One region of the Nocardiopsis sp. CNS-639 genome, then DNA from elsewhere that is predicted to be linked to it. Evidence: riboswitches for the same ligand, from Rfam matches in the RefSeq annotation. Region 1 holds a riboswitch; each other region holds the start of a gene.

Region 1 (3,880 bases):
GCGGGCGCGGCGCAGCTCGGCGGTCTGCGGGAAGGACCCGATGGTGGTCGTGGTGAGCGGGGTGTCGGTGGGCCTGCCGCGTTCCCGCGGGCGCTCGTAGGCGTCCGGGCCCAGGGCGTCGAGGCGGGCGCGCACGCGCGCGTCGGTGAAGGCGGGGGGACGGACGCCGCCCCGTCCGGTGTGCTCGGCCTCGGCACCCTCGGACAGCACGCGGCCGAGCAGGGCCGTCTCCTGTGCCTTCTGCCTGGCGAAGGCCAGGGCCCCGCGCAGCTCGGGGGCCAGGGAGGGCTCGGCGTCCAGGTCCAGGGGCACGTGCAGCAGGGAGCAGGAGGTGCTCACGGTCAGCTCGTCGGTGAGGGCGAGCAGGGTACCGAGCGCGGCGACGGCGGCCGGGATGTCGGTGCACCAGACGTTGCGCCCCTCCACCACGCCCGCGACCAGGCGGGTGGCGCCCAGGCCGGAGACCCGCACCAGGTCGTCCACGCCCTCGTCGTCGGTGACCAGGTCCAGGCCGACCGCCTCGACCGCGGAGTCCTTGAGGACGCGCAGGGCGGCGGAGCCGATGGAGCCGAAGTAGGTGGACACCAGCAGGGAGGGGCGGTCGGTGACCGCGCCCAGGTACTGGTAGGCGCGCTCCAGGTGGCCGACGGCGGCACGGCCCTCGTCGGTGGCCAGGATCGGCTCGTCCAGCTGGACCTCGGTGGCGCCCGCGGCCCGCAGGTCGCCGAGCAGCTGGGCGTAGGCCTCCAGGAGCTGGTCGAGCAGCTGGACGGGTTCCCAGCCCTCGGGGGCGCCGTCGGCGGGCTTGGCCAGCAGCAGGAAGGTGAGCGGACCGACCAGGACCGGACGGGTGTGGAAACCCGCCTCGGCCGCCTCGCGGAACTCGGCGACGGGCTTGTCGCCCACCAGGCGGGGACGGCTGCCGGGCGAGAGCTCGGGGACCAGGTAGTGGTAGTTCGTGTCGAACCACTTGGTCATCTCCAGCGGCGGGGCGCCCTGTTCGCCGCGGGCGAGCGCGAAGTAGCGGCGCAGCTCCTCCTCGCGGTCCGGCGCCGCGGCGGGAGGGGCGAAGCGGGAGGGGACCAGGTCGAACAGGACCGCGGTGTCCAGCACGTGGTCGTAGTAGGAGAACGTGTTGGAGGGGATGTCGTCGACACCGGCCTCGCGCAGCTGGGCGTAGACGTCCAGGCGCAGTCCGGCGGCGACCGCGTCCAGTTCGCGGGCGGTGGTGCGGCCCCTCCAGTGGGACTCGCAGGCGCGCTTGAGCTCGCGGGCGGGGCCGATGCGCGGGTAGCCGTGCACGGTCGAGCGCACGGAGGGGCGTGGTCCGCCCGGGGCCGCGGACGGCGCGGGGGTCGTGGTCATGAGCTTCTCTCCCTCGTCGAAAGCCGGGTACCGGCCGCGAGGGGAGAAGAGGGGGCGGGCACGCCGACGGACGCGCCGCGGGCGCGCACCGGACCTGCCACCGCCTCCGGCCCTCCCTCGGGGCGCGGGACCACCGGCGCCGCGGGTGCGTCGCCGGGTGGAGGCAGGTCTTCGGACTCGGGGGCGCGGGCGGTGCCAACACCGCTCCTCCTACTGGCCGCCGCTTCCCGGTGTGCGGTCTCCGCGACCGGCACTACCAGTGCTCATGGCGACGTTCGTTCCCCCATACCGCTGCGGGGCAGTCCCGGACTCGCACCGGGTTCCCTCTTGCGACATGGTTCCGCCCCGCCCGTTCCGGGCCGGACCCGGGACGCGGGGGTGGATCATGTACCTTCCACGGCTGCAAGTATAGGGAGGGCCCCCTTCGCCCCTGTACCCGGCGTGCGGCCCCATGCGCCCGGCCCGGACGGTGAGAACCCCCGTCCTTCGACCGGCGTCACACACGAAGTCAAGCGTTGCGCGGGTGAGCTCCCCTCTGCTCCCCGCGGACGTTCGTCTGAGCGATGAACGTGGAGATTCCCTCGTGAGTAAGCAGTCCCGCCTCGCCATGGCACCGGACCACCCCCTGATCACGGTCGTGGTAGCCCTGGCGGTCCTGGCGGGCATGGTGTTGTTGGCCACCCGCTCCTCCGGAGAGCCCGAGCCCGGGCCGCGGACGCATGGAGCGCCGGTCTCCGAGAGCGAGCCATCGCCCCCGGCCTCCGGTGCGCCCGACGGGCTCACCGAGGTGGACGCGGCCGCGGTGGCGGGCCTGGAGGAGGCCGAACTGCCCTACGACGGGGAGGTCTCCGTCGCGGTGACCTACCCGGTGATCCCCAACGCCGAGCCGCTGGCCGACTTCCTGGAGCGTGAGCTGACCGACGAGGTGCACGCCTTCGAGACCGCCAACCCCGGCGCGGTCTCCTTCGAGGCGGGGTGGAACCTGACCGCGGCGCGCGACGGCCTGCTGGGGGTCCGCATGACCCGGGTGGAGACCGACTCCGAGGGGTCCCGGGAGGGGTACACCACCTACTGGTACGACACCGAGACCGCGGCGCACCACCCCTCCGCCGCACTGGTCGGCGGCCAGGAGCAGCTGGAGGAGCTCAACGGCCTGGTGCGCGGCGCCGTCGGAAGCAGGGAGGACGGGGAGGGCCCGGCCGACCCCGGCGTCATCCACCCGATCAGCTCCCTGTACGACTCGGTGGGCTTCAACCCCGACGGTGACCTGGTCGTGGAGTTCGACGCCGGGCAGGTCGCCCCGGCGGAGGAGGGCCGCACGCGCGCCGTGGTCGCCGCCGGTGAGGCCGAGGGCCTGCTGTCCGATCTGGGCCTGCGCGTGCGCGACGCCGCGACCGTGGGCGTGGAGGACTTCTCCATCGCCGCCCCGCCCCGGGCCGACAAGGACGGACAGGAGGAGGGCGCCGTGCCCGGACAGGTGCCCGCGGTGGACCCCGACGTCGACTGCTCCGACCCCAAAACCAAGTGCGTGGCGCTGACCTACGACGACGGACCCGGCGGGCGCACCCCCGAACTGCTGGACGCCCTCGCCGAGTACGACGCGCGGGCCACGTTCTTCGTCACCGGCAACCCCGTCATGGAGCACCCGCACACGGTGCGGCGCGCCTACGCGGAGGGGCACGAGATCGCCAACCACACCCTGAACCACCCCGACCTGGCCGGTCTGGGCGCGGGAGGGGTGCGCGCGGACCTGGACGTCGTGCAGGCGCTGGTGTATCGCGAGACCGGCTACACCATGAACCTCATGCGCCCGCCCTACGGCTCGACCGACGAGGGCGTGGCCTCGGTGACCGCGGACATGGGCCTGGCCCAGATCCTGTGGAGCGTGGACACCCTCGACTGGAAGGACCGCAAGGCCCCGGTGATCCACGACCGGGTGCTGGAGGGCGCTTCGGACGGGGCGATCATCCTCATGCACGACATCCACGGCACCACCGTCGACGCCTCCCGCACGGCCATCCGGGAACTGGACGAGCAGGGGTACACCATGGTCACGGTGTCCCAGCTGCTGGGGACCACGACCCCCGGCCAGAGCTACATGGACGGGGTCCCCGACGCCCCGGAGGAGAACGCCGACCCCTCCGAGGAGGCCGGTGAGCCCGCTGAGGGGGCCGAGGAGGCTTCCGAGGGGGCCTGAAGGGCGCGGCGTCACGGCGCGGCGGGCGGTCCCGGGTGAGGATGGCCCCGGGAGGGCTTCGGGGCCGCGGCCGGTGGGACGCACGGGGCGCGGAGCCGTGCGGGGCACCGGGTGAGGCCGGAAAGGGCGCCCCGCACGGGTGCTCCCGGTCCCCGGCGCGCTGCCCGTCCCGGGGCGGTGACCACATGTGGTCACCGCCCCGGGACGGGTGACGGCGTCCCCTATGTTGCTCCCAGCAGCAGCCGTGTTGGCCACCCGCTGAGGGATGAGGGAGTCCGGTGTTGTCGTCGACTCGAGTCCACCCGAACGAGGCCGCCC
Region 2 (3,880 bases), on a different contig from region 1:
CGCCAGCGCGCTGGCCGCGATCGCCGTCGCCGTGCCGCCGAAGACGACGATGGCGAGCACCGCCGCGGTCGTCGCGCCCGCGCTGACCCCGATGACGTCCGGGCTGACCAGCGGGTTGCGCGCCAGCCGTTGCAGCAGCGCCCCGGAGAGCGCCAGTGCGGCGCCCACACCCAGCGCGGTGAGCACACGCGGCAGCCGCATCTCCACCACCACGTGCGTCACCATCACCCCGGCACGGCCGGTGAGCGCGTCCACCACCTCGCCCACGCCCAGCTCGAAGTCCCCCAGGGTCAGCGAGACCAGGGCCGCCGCCGCGGCCAGGGCGGTGAGCAGGCCGCCGAGCAGTACCGCGGGCCAGTACACCCGCACCGACAGTCCGCCCAGGCGGGCCACCCCCGTCCGGGGACCCAGGACCCCGGAGCGCGCCGTCACGGTCCCGCCACCCTTCGCCCGCGCACCACGAGGACGAAGAACGGCGCACCGATGAGAGCGGTGAGGATGCCGACCTGCAACTCCTCGGGACGCGCCACCACCCGGCCCGCGACGTCGGCCGCCAACAACAGGACGGGCGCCAGCACCGCCGACCAGGGCAGCACCCATCGGTGGTCGGGGCCGACCAGGACCCGCGCCACGTGCGGCACGGCGACCCCGACGAAGCCGATCGGGCCCGCCACGGCCGTCGCCGTCCCCGCCAGGAGCACCACCGCCAGGGCGCTCGTCCCGCGCACCAGCCACAGCCGTGTCCCCAGGGAGCGGGCCAGCTCGTCGCCGAGCGCCACCGCGTTCAGGGAGCGGGCCACCGCCACCGCCGTCACCAGCCCGGCGGCCAGGAACGGCAGCGCCTGGAGCAGCGCCGCGCCGTCGGCACCCGCCAGCGAGCCCACCACCCAGAACCGGTACTCGTCCAGGCTCGCGCGGTCGCGCAGGACGATCGCCGAGGTCAGCGAACCCAGCAGGGCCGAGACCGCGGCTCCGGCGAGCGTGAGCTTGACCGGGCTGGCCCCCTCCGGACCCAGCGACCCCACGGCGTGGACCACGCAGGCGGCGACCGCCGCGCCCGCGAAGGCGAAGCCGACGTAGCCCAGGAGCGCGGACACCCCGAACACGCTGATAGCGAGGACCGCCGCCAGGGAGGCGCCCGCGTTGACGCCGAGGACGCCGGGGTCACCGAGGGGGTTGCGGGTCACCCCCTGCGCCAGGACCCCGGACACGCCCAGGGCCGCGCCGACCGCCAGCCCGGCCAGGGTACGCGGCACACGCAGGTGCCGCACGACCAGGTCGGTGTCCGAACCGGTGAAACCGGCGTAGGCGAGGTACACGTCGGCCACGGACAGCCGTTCGTAACCGACCAGGACCGACGCCAGCAGGGTCGCGGCCAGGACCAGCAGCGCCACCGCCAACCCGGTGACGCGGGCGCGGGCACTGATGAGAACCCCGGAACCGTCGGCCGCGGCCCGCAGCCGGCGCCGGACTCCCGAGGGAACGGTCGTCACGGGCCTCTCGGCCACATGGGGGGCCATCGGACCGCCTACCCGAACAGGTCGGGGTGCAGGATCCGGGCGACCGTCTCCACCGCGGCCGCGCTGCGCACACCCGCGGAACGGTCGGCGAAGGTGAACTCCTCGACCTGCCCCTCGGTGACCGCGGTCAGGTTGGCCAGCACGGGATCGGCCGTGATCCGCTCCACGTCCGGGGCGGCGTCGGCGGCGGTCATCTCCGCGTCGCAGCACACGTCGACCAGGATGAAGTCGGGGTCGCGCGCGATCACGTCCTCGACGGCCACGTCGTGGTTGCGCCCGCCGTCCAGGTCGGCGAAGGCGTTGACGCCTCCGGCCAGCCGGATGATCTCGGTGGAGAAGTCCTGCCCGCCGGCCACCCGGAACCCCTGGTCGCTGGGGCGGCCGACCATCACCGAGGGCCGGTCCTCCTCAGGCACGCCGCCCTCCAGGGCCTCGGTGACCCCGCCTATCGCGCCCTCCATGTCCGCGATGACCTCTTCGGCGCGCTCGCGGGCGTCGAACAGGGCGCCCAGATCCCGCAGGTCGGCGTAGACGTTGTCCATCGTCACCGAGGCCGGGTCGATGGTCGCGTCGGTGCGGCCGTCCCCGCTAGGGCACAGCGGAGCCGGGATCCAGCTGCCGATGCCCAGCTCGCGCAGGGAGGCCCGCGTACCGAGGTTCTCGTCGGTGAACACGTCGTTGAACCCGGCGAGCACGAAGTCGGGCCCGTGGCTGAGCAGTTCCTCCCGGCTGGGCAGGTTGGGGTAGTACTCCTGTCCGGCCTGGGCGTCGGCGTACTCCTCCAGGACGGCGGCGTCCAGGAACGCCGTCCCCACCAGACGGTCGCTGAGGCCCAGCGCGTGGGCGGTCTCGATGGCGGGCTGGTAGGCGGCGAACACCCGTTCCGGCGGGCTGTCCGCGGACACGTCGACGCCGCAGTTGCGGATCGTCTCCCCGGCGGCCTCGGGGGAGGGGGCGGCGGAGCCCCCGCCGCAGGCGGTCGTGGCCAGGAGCAGGGCGAGGGCGGCGCAGGCGGGCAGGCGGTACCGGACCGCGCGTGCCCCGGTGGGCTTCATCGAACAAACCATCCTTCGTGGTCTGATGACGCGGACGGTCGCAGCCGGTCTCCTGGCTCCCGGAGTCGGGCTCTGGCCCCGCGCCCCCACCCTTCCCGAGCCGTGTCCGGCCCAGTGGCGTGCGGGAGGCGCCCTCCGGTCACAGTGGCGAGGACCGCGCCGGACTTCCACCGGCTTCCCGTGCACTGCGACGTCGACGATATGGACTTGTGCTGACAGTCAACCGGCCACGGTAGTGCACGCGGGTCCCTTCCGCGAGACCCGCTCCCCTCCCGGCCGACGGCCGGACCTCCGCGAGCCGCCTGACCGGGAAGGCGTCCCCGGCGGCGCGGGAGCCCCGCACGGCCGCCGCACCCGGGTTGGGCGGGGCACCGTCCGGATGCGTGGCCGGACCGGGACCGGGCATAGAGGGCGCATGGAACTGATCACGGTGGAGGACGTCCGCGCCGCCCGGGAACGCCTGCGCGGGGAGGCGGTGCGCACCCCGCTGACGGCGGGCCCCGCCGGAGGGCCGCCGTTCCTGCTCAAACCCGAGAGCCTCCAGCCCACCGGGGCCTTCAAGCTGCGCGGCGCCACCAACGCCGTCGCCCTGCTCGACCCCGACCAGCGCCGAAGCGGTGTGGTGACCCACTCCTCGGGCAACCACGGCCAGGCGCTCGCCCACGCCGCCGCCCGGCACGGGGTGCCCTGCACCGTCGTCGTCCCCGAGGGCGCGCCCGGGGTGAAGGTCGACCGCATGCGCGCCCTGGGAGCCCGCATCGTCATGGTCGCCCCCCGGGAGCGGGAGGCTACCGCCCGGAGGCTCCGGGACGAGGAGGGGCTCGCCCTCGTCCCGCCCTTCGACGACCCGCGCGTCATCGCGGGCCAGGGCACGGTCGGCCTGGAGATCCTGGAGCAGTCGCCCGAGGTCGCGACCGTCGTCGTGCCCGTGGGCGGAGGCGGACTCGCCTCGGGGGTGGCCACCGCCGCGCTGGCCGCCGCGGGCCCGCGCCGGGTCCGCGTAGTGGGGGTGGAGCCCGAACTGGCCGCCGACGCCGCCGAGAGCCTGCGCACCGGAAGCCTGGTCACCTGGCCGCCCGAGCGCACCCACCGCACCATGGCCGACGGGGTGCGCGTGTGCCTGTCCGAGCTGACCTTCGCCCACCTGCGCGCCCGCCTGGACGAGGTCGTCACCGTGACCGAGGAGGAGATCGCCCGCGCCGTCGCCGCCCTCGCCCACGGGGCGCGCCTGGTCGCCGAGCCCAGCGGGGCCCTGGCCGCCGCCGCGGTCCTGGCGGGCCGGGTGCCCACCGCGCCCGGCCGCCC
Region 3 (3,880 bases), on a different contig from region 1:
TCGGGCGTGCTGCGGGTCCTGCTGGAGGGGCTCATCGCCAGGCTGCGGTCCACGGGCAGCCTCATCCTCACCACCCTGCTCTCCGGCTTCACCATCATCAACGGCACCTCCAACGCCCTGGTGACCTTCTTCCTGGTCAAGGACGTCTACGGCGACGCCTACCGGGCCAGGAACCTGCACCCGGTCAACCTGTCGCGCAGCATGGAGGACTCGGTCACGATCACCGAGGTGCTGATGCCCTGGACGGTGTCGGGCGTCTTCTTCGCCACCACCCTGGGCGTGGCCAACTTCGAGTTCCTGCCGTGGGCGGTGTTCAACTGGAGCGGTTTGCTGTTCTCCGCCCTGATCGCCTTCCTCGCGCCGCTGACCCGGGGTTTCGGCATCCGCCGCCTCGAACCGGAGCAGGAGCGCTCCACGACGTGAGCCCCGCCCGGGGCGGCCACGCGAAAGGGGAGCGGAGCACGTGCGGGGCACGTGCTCCGCTCCCCTCGGACGCGAAGGCGGTCAGGTCGGCGGCCACGGCGGGACCGGGGCTCGCGCCCCTCCCCGTCCGGCCGGTCGGGCGGGAGGCTCCCGTTGGCGGGGGGGCCGTCCGCGACCGTCCGCGAAGGCGGCACCTACCGGCCCTTCTTCAGGTCCTCCTTGCCCTGGCGCAGGCGCCCCTTGGCCATCTCGGCGCGACCCTCGTTCTTCATGCGGTCGTTGCCGGTGGCCTTGCCGGTGGTCTCCTTGGCCTTGCCCTTGACCATCTCGGCCTGGCTGCGGCCCTTCTCACTGGCGCTCATGCTCTTCCTCCTTCGGTGGTTCCCGTGGGGAGCGGTGTACTGCTGCGAACCGCCCCTCGCCCGTTCCACTGCCCGAAACAAGAAACCCTAAAATCACCGCAAAGCCCTCGAAAAGCTCCGCACCCGCCGCCACCACCGCTGCTCTGCCCGAACAAGAACCGGGGACGGGCCCGCGAACGCGCGTCGCCGCTTTCGGTCGCGGACAGCCGCGCGGGGCACCTTTCAGCCCCCGCGGCCCCGGGGGCCGCCTCCGGGAGCGGGCCGCGCTCCCGGGCTCCGGGCCCCACCACGGCGCCCCGGGACGGTACCGGTCCGCGGCCCTTCGGGGGAAGGCCCCCGGACCTGGCCCGGGAGGGGAACGGTACCCTCGTCGAGCCAGTCGAACTCCACCTCGTGGGGCAGGGAACCCGGTGCGAATCCGGGGCTGACGCGCAGCGGTGAGGGTGACGGGCGGGCACGCCCCGGGGACGCGGTTCCCCGGGACAGCCACTGGAGCGCACGCTCCGGGAAGGCGCTCCGCACCGGTCGATCCCGAGTCCGAAGACCTGCTGGCGCTGGCGGTGACGGGCCGCCAGGTCAACCGAGGACCCCGCGAACGGGTCCCTGACCAGAAGGACGCGCATGTCCCCGATGGGCTCCCCATCCCCATCCCCATCCCCCACCGTCCGCGCCCGGCGCGACCGCTGCCCGGGCGCCCTGCGGCCCTGGCCCGCCGACGACGGGCTGCTGGTCCGGCTCCGGCTCGTCGGCGGCAGGCTCCCCGTCCGTTCGCTGCGCGCCCTGGCCGCCGTGGCCCAGGAGTACGGCGACGGCCGGATCCACGTCACCGGGCGGGCCAACCTGCAACTGCGCGCCCTGCCCGGAAGCGGGGGGCGGCTGTCCCCCGAGGTGCTCCGGGCCCTGGAGGGCACAGGCCTGCTGCCCTCGCCCTCCCACGAGCTGGTCCGCAACATCATGGTCTCCCCCCGCACGGGGCTCGGGGCCGGAAGGGCGGACCTGCGGCCCGTGGCCGCCGAGCTGGACGGGCTGCTGTGCGCCGAACCGCGCCGCGCCGCCCTTCCCGGCCGCTTCCTCTTCGCCCTGGACGACGGAAGCGGCGACCTGCTGGAGCGCTCCTGCGACCTGGGGGCGGTCGCCCTCGACGCCCGCACCGCCCAGCTCAGGGTCGGGGAGCACTGGGGTCCGCTGACACCGGTGGAGGAGGCCGCGGTCGCGCTCGTGCGCCTCGCCGACCGGTTCCTGGAGCTGCGCGGGGACGGCCCCGACGCCCCCTGGCACGTGGCCGAACTCCCCTCGCCCCTGACCGACCCGGCTCCGCCCGACCCGGGGCTGCCCGAACCCGCGCCGCCGCTGCCGCACGGCCCGCTGCCCGGGATCGGACGACACGTCCCCGTGCCCGAGGAGGGCCTGGACCGGACCGCCGCCGACGCGCTCGCCGCCGAAGCCGTCGAGGCCGGATCCGGCGAACTCGTCGTCACGCCGTGGCGCTCCGTCCTCGTTCCCGGGGAGGCGCGGTGACCTCCCCGAGAAGACCGAACCGGCACTACGAGTACGTCGACGACGGGCCCGCCATCTACGCCGACTCCTTCGCCACCATCCGGCGCGAGGCCCGGCTCGACCACCTGCCCGCCAACGCCGAGCGGCTCGCCGTGCGGATGATCCACGGCACCGGCCAGGTCGACCTCGCCGACGACCTCGTCGTCCACCCCGACCTGGTCCCCGCGGCGCGCGCCGCCCTCCGGGCCGGTGCGCCGATCCTGTGCGACGCGCGCATGGTGGCCTCCGGCGTGACCGCGAGCCGCCTGCCCAGCGACAACGAGGTGCTCTGCCTCCTGGGTGACGAGCGGGTGCCCGGCCTGGCCCGGGAGTGGGGTACCACCCGCACGGCCGCCGCGGTGTCGCTGTGGGAGCCGCTGCTCGACGGCGCCGTGGTCGCCGTCGGCAACGCGCCCACCGCCCTGTTCCACCTTCTGGAGATGCTGATCGACGGCGCTCCGCGCCCCGCCGCGATCGTCGGCTGCCCGGTCGGCTTCATCGGCGCCGCCGAGTCCAAGCAGGCGTTGACCGAGCTGCGCGACCGGCACGGCGTCGACGTCCCCTACGTGACCGCGCGCGGCCGCCGCGGGGGTTCGGCGATGACCTCCTCGGCCCTCAACGCACTCGCCAAGGAGGAGGAATGACCGGCCGTTTCCACGGCGTCGGCGTCGGCCCGGGCGACCCCGAGCTGATCACCCTCAAGGCGGCCAGGCTCATCGCCGCGGCCGACGTCGTCGCCTACCACGCGGGTGTGGGCAAGGAGTCCAACGCCCGCCGCATCGCCGACGCGCTGATTCCGGACGGGGTGGTCGAGGAGCGGTTGACCTATCCGGTGACCACCGGGGCGACCGACCACCCGGGCGGCTACGCGGGAGCGCTGGCCGACTTCTACGAGGAGTCCGCCGCCCGCCTGGCCGCCCACCTGGACGCCGGGCGCGACGTCGTCCTGCTCTCCGAGGGCGATCCGCTGTTCTACGGGTCGTACATGTACATGCACGACCGGCTGTCCGAGCGCTACCCCACCGAGATCGTGCCGGGGGTCCCGGCGTTCGCCGCCGCCACGGCCGCCGCGGCCGCTCCGCTGGCCCGGCAGACCGACGTGCTCACCGTGCTGCCCGGCACCCTGCCCGAACCGGAACTGGCCCGCCGCCTGGCCGACACCGACGCGGCCGTGGTCATGAAACTGGGCCGGACCTTCCCGGCCGTCCGCCGCGCCCTGACCGCGGCCGGGCGGCTGGAACACGCGGTGTACGTGGAGCGGGCCTCGATGGGCGGGGAGCGGCGGCTGCCGGTGGCCGAGGTGGACCCGGCGTCGGTGCCCTACTTCTCCCTGGTGCTGGTGACCGGGGACAGCCGCAACGGGCCGCGCTCCCGCAAGGTCGGCGAGGCCGCGCGGACGCAGGCGGCACAGACAACGCACACGGCGCAGACGACCCAAGCGGGGCCCGGTTCCGCCGGACCGGCGGCGGAACCGGAGTCCGCGACCACCGGACAGGCGGCCGAACTGCTGGTCGTGGGCCTGGGCCCGGGCCCCGAGTGCTGGCTCACCCCCGAGGCGA

Evidence for each region. Region 1 has a riboswitch for cobalamin ahead of metE (5-methyltetrahydropteroyltriglutamate--homocysteine S-methyltransferase). Riboswitches for the same ligand answer to the same signal wherever they lie in the genome.
Region 2: it holds a riboswitch for cobalamin, as region 1 does, so the genes downstream of both, G011_RS0124140 (ABC transporter substrate-binding protein) here and metE (5-methyltetrahydropteroyltriglutamate--homocysteine S-methyltransferase) in region 1, are expected to answer to the same signal.
Region 3: it holds a riboswitch for cobalamin, as region 1 does, so the genes downstream of both, G011_RS0119630 (nitrite reductase) here and metE (5-methyltetrahydropteroyltriglutamate--homocysteine S-methyltransferase) in region 1, are expected to answer to the same signal.

Annotation. Positions count from the first base shown of each region.
Region 1 covers NZ_KB906854.1:489,194-493,073, reverse strand. The annotation lists gene metE (5-methyltetrahydropteroyltriglutamate--homocysteine S-methyltransferase) at 1-1,365, opposite strand, end outside; cobalamin riboswitch at 1,531-1,694, opposite strand; gene G011_RS0101955 (polysaccharide deacetylase family protein) at 1,973-3,562, shown strand; gene G011_RS0101950 (polysaccharide deacetylase family protein) at 3,844-3,880, shown strand, end outside.
Region 2 covers NZ_KB906873.1:92,043-95,922, reverse strand. The annotation lists gene G011_RS0124150 (iron chelate uptake ABC transporter family permease subunit) at 1-432, opposite strand, end outside; gene G011_RS0124145 (iron ABC transporter permease) at 429-1,520, opposite strand; gene G011_RS0124140 (ABC transporter substrate-binding protein) at 1,529-2,575, opposite strand; cobalamin riboswitch at 2,600-2,780, opposite strand; gene G011_RS0124135 (threonine/serine dehydratase) at 2,991-3,880, shown strand, end outside.
Region 3 covers NZ_KB906866.1:123,073-126,952, forward strand. The annotation lists gene nhaC (Na+/H+ antiporter NhaC) at 1-423, shown strand, start outside; gene G011_RS30775 (CsbD family protein) at 618-785, opposite strand; cobalamin riboswitch at 1,145-1,353, shown strand; gene G011_RS0119630 (nitrite reductase) at 1,407-2,303, shown strand; gene G011_RS0119635 (precorrin-8X methylmutase) at 2,300-2,965, shown strand; gene G011_RS0119640 (precorrin-2 C(20)-methyltransferase) at 2,962-3,880, shown strand, end outside.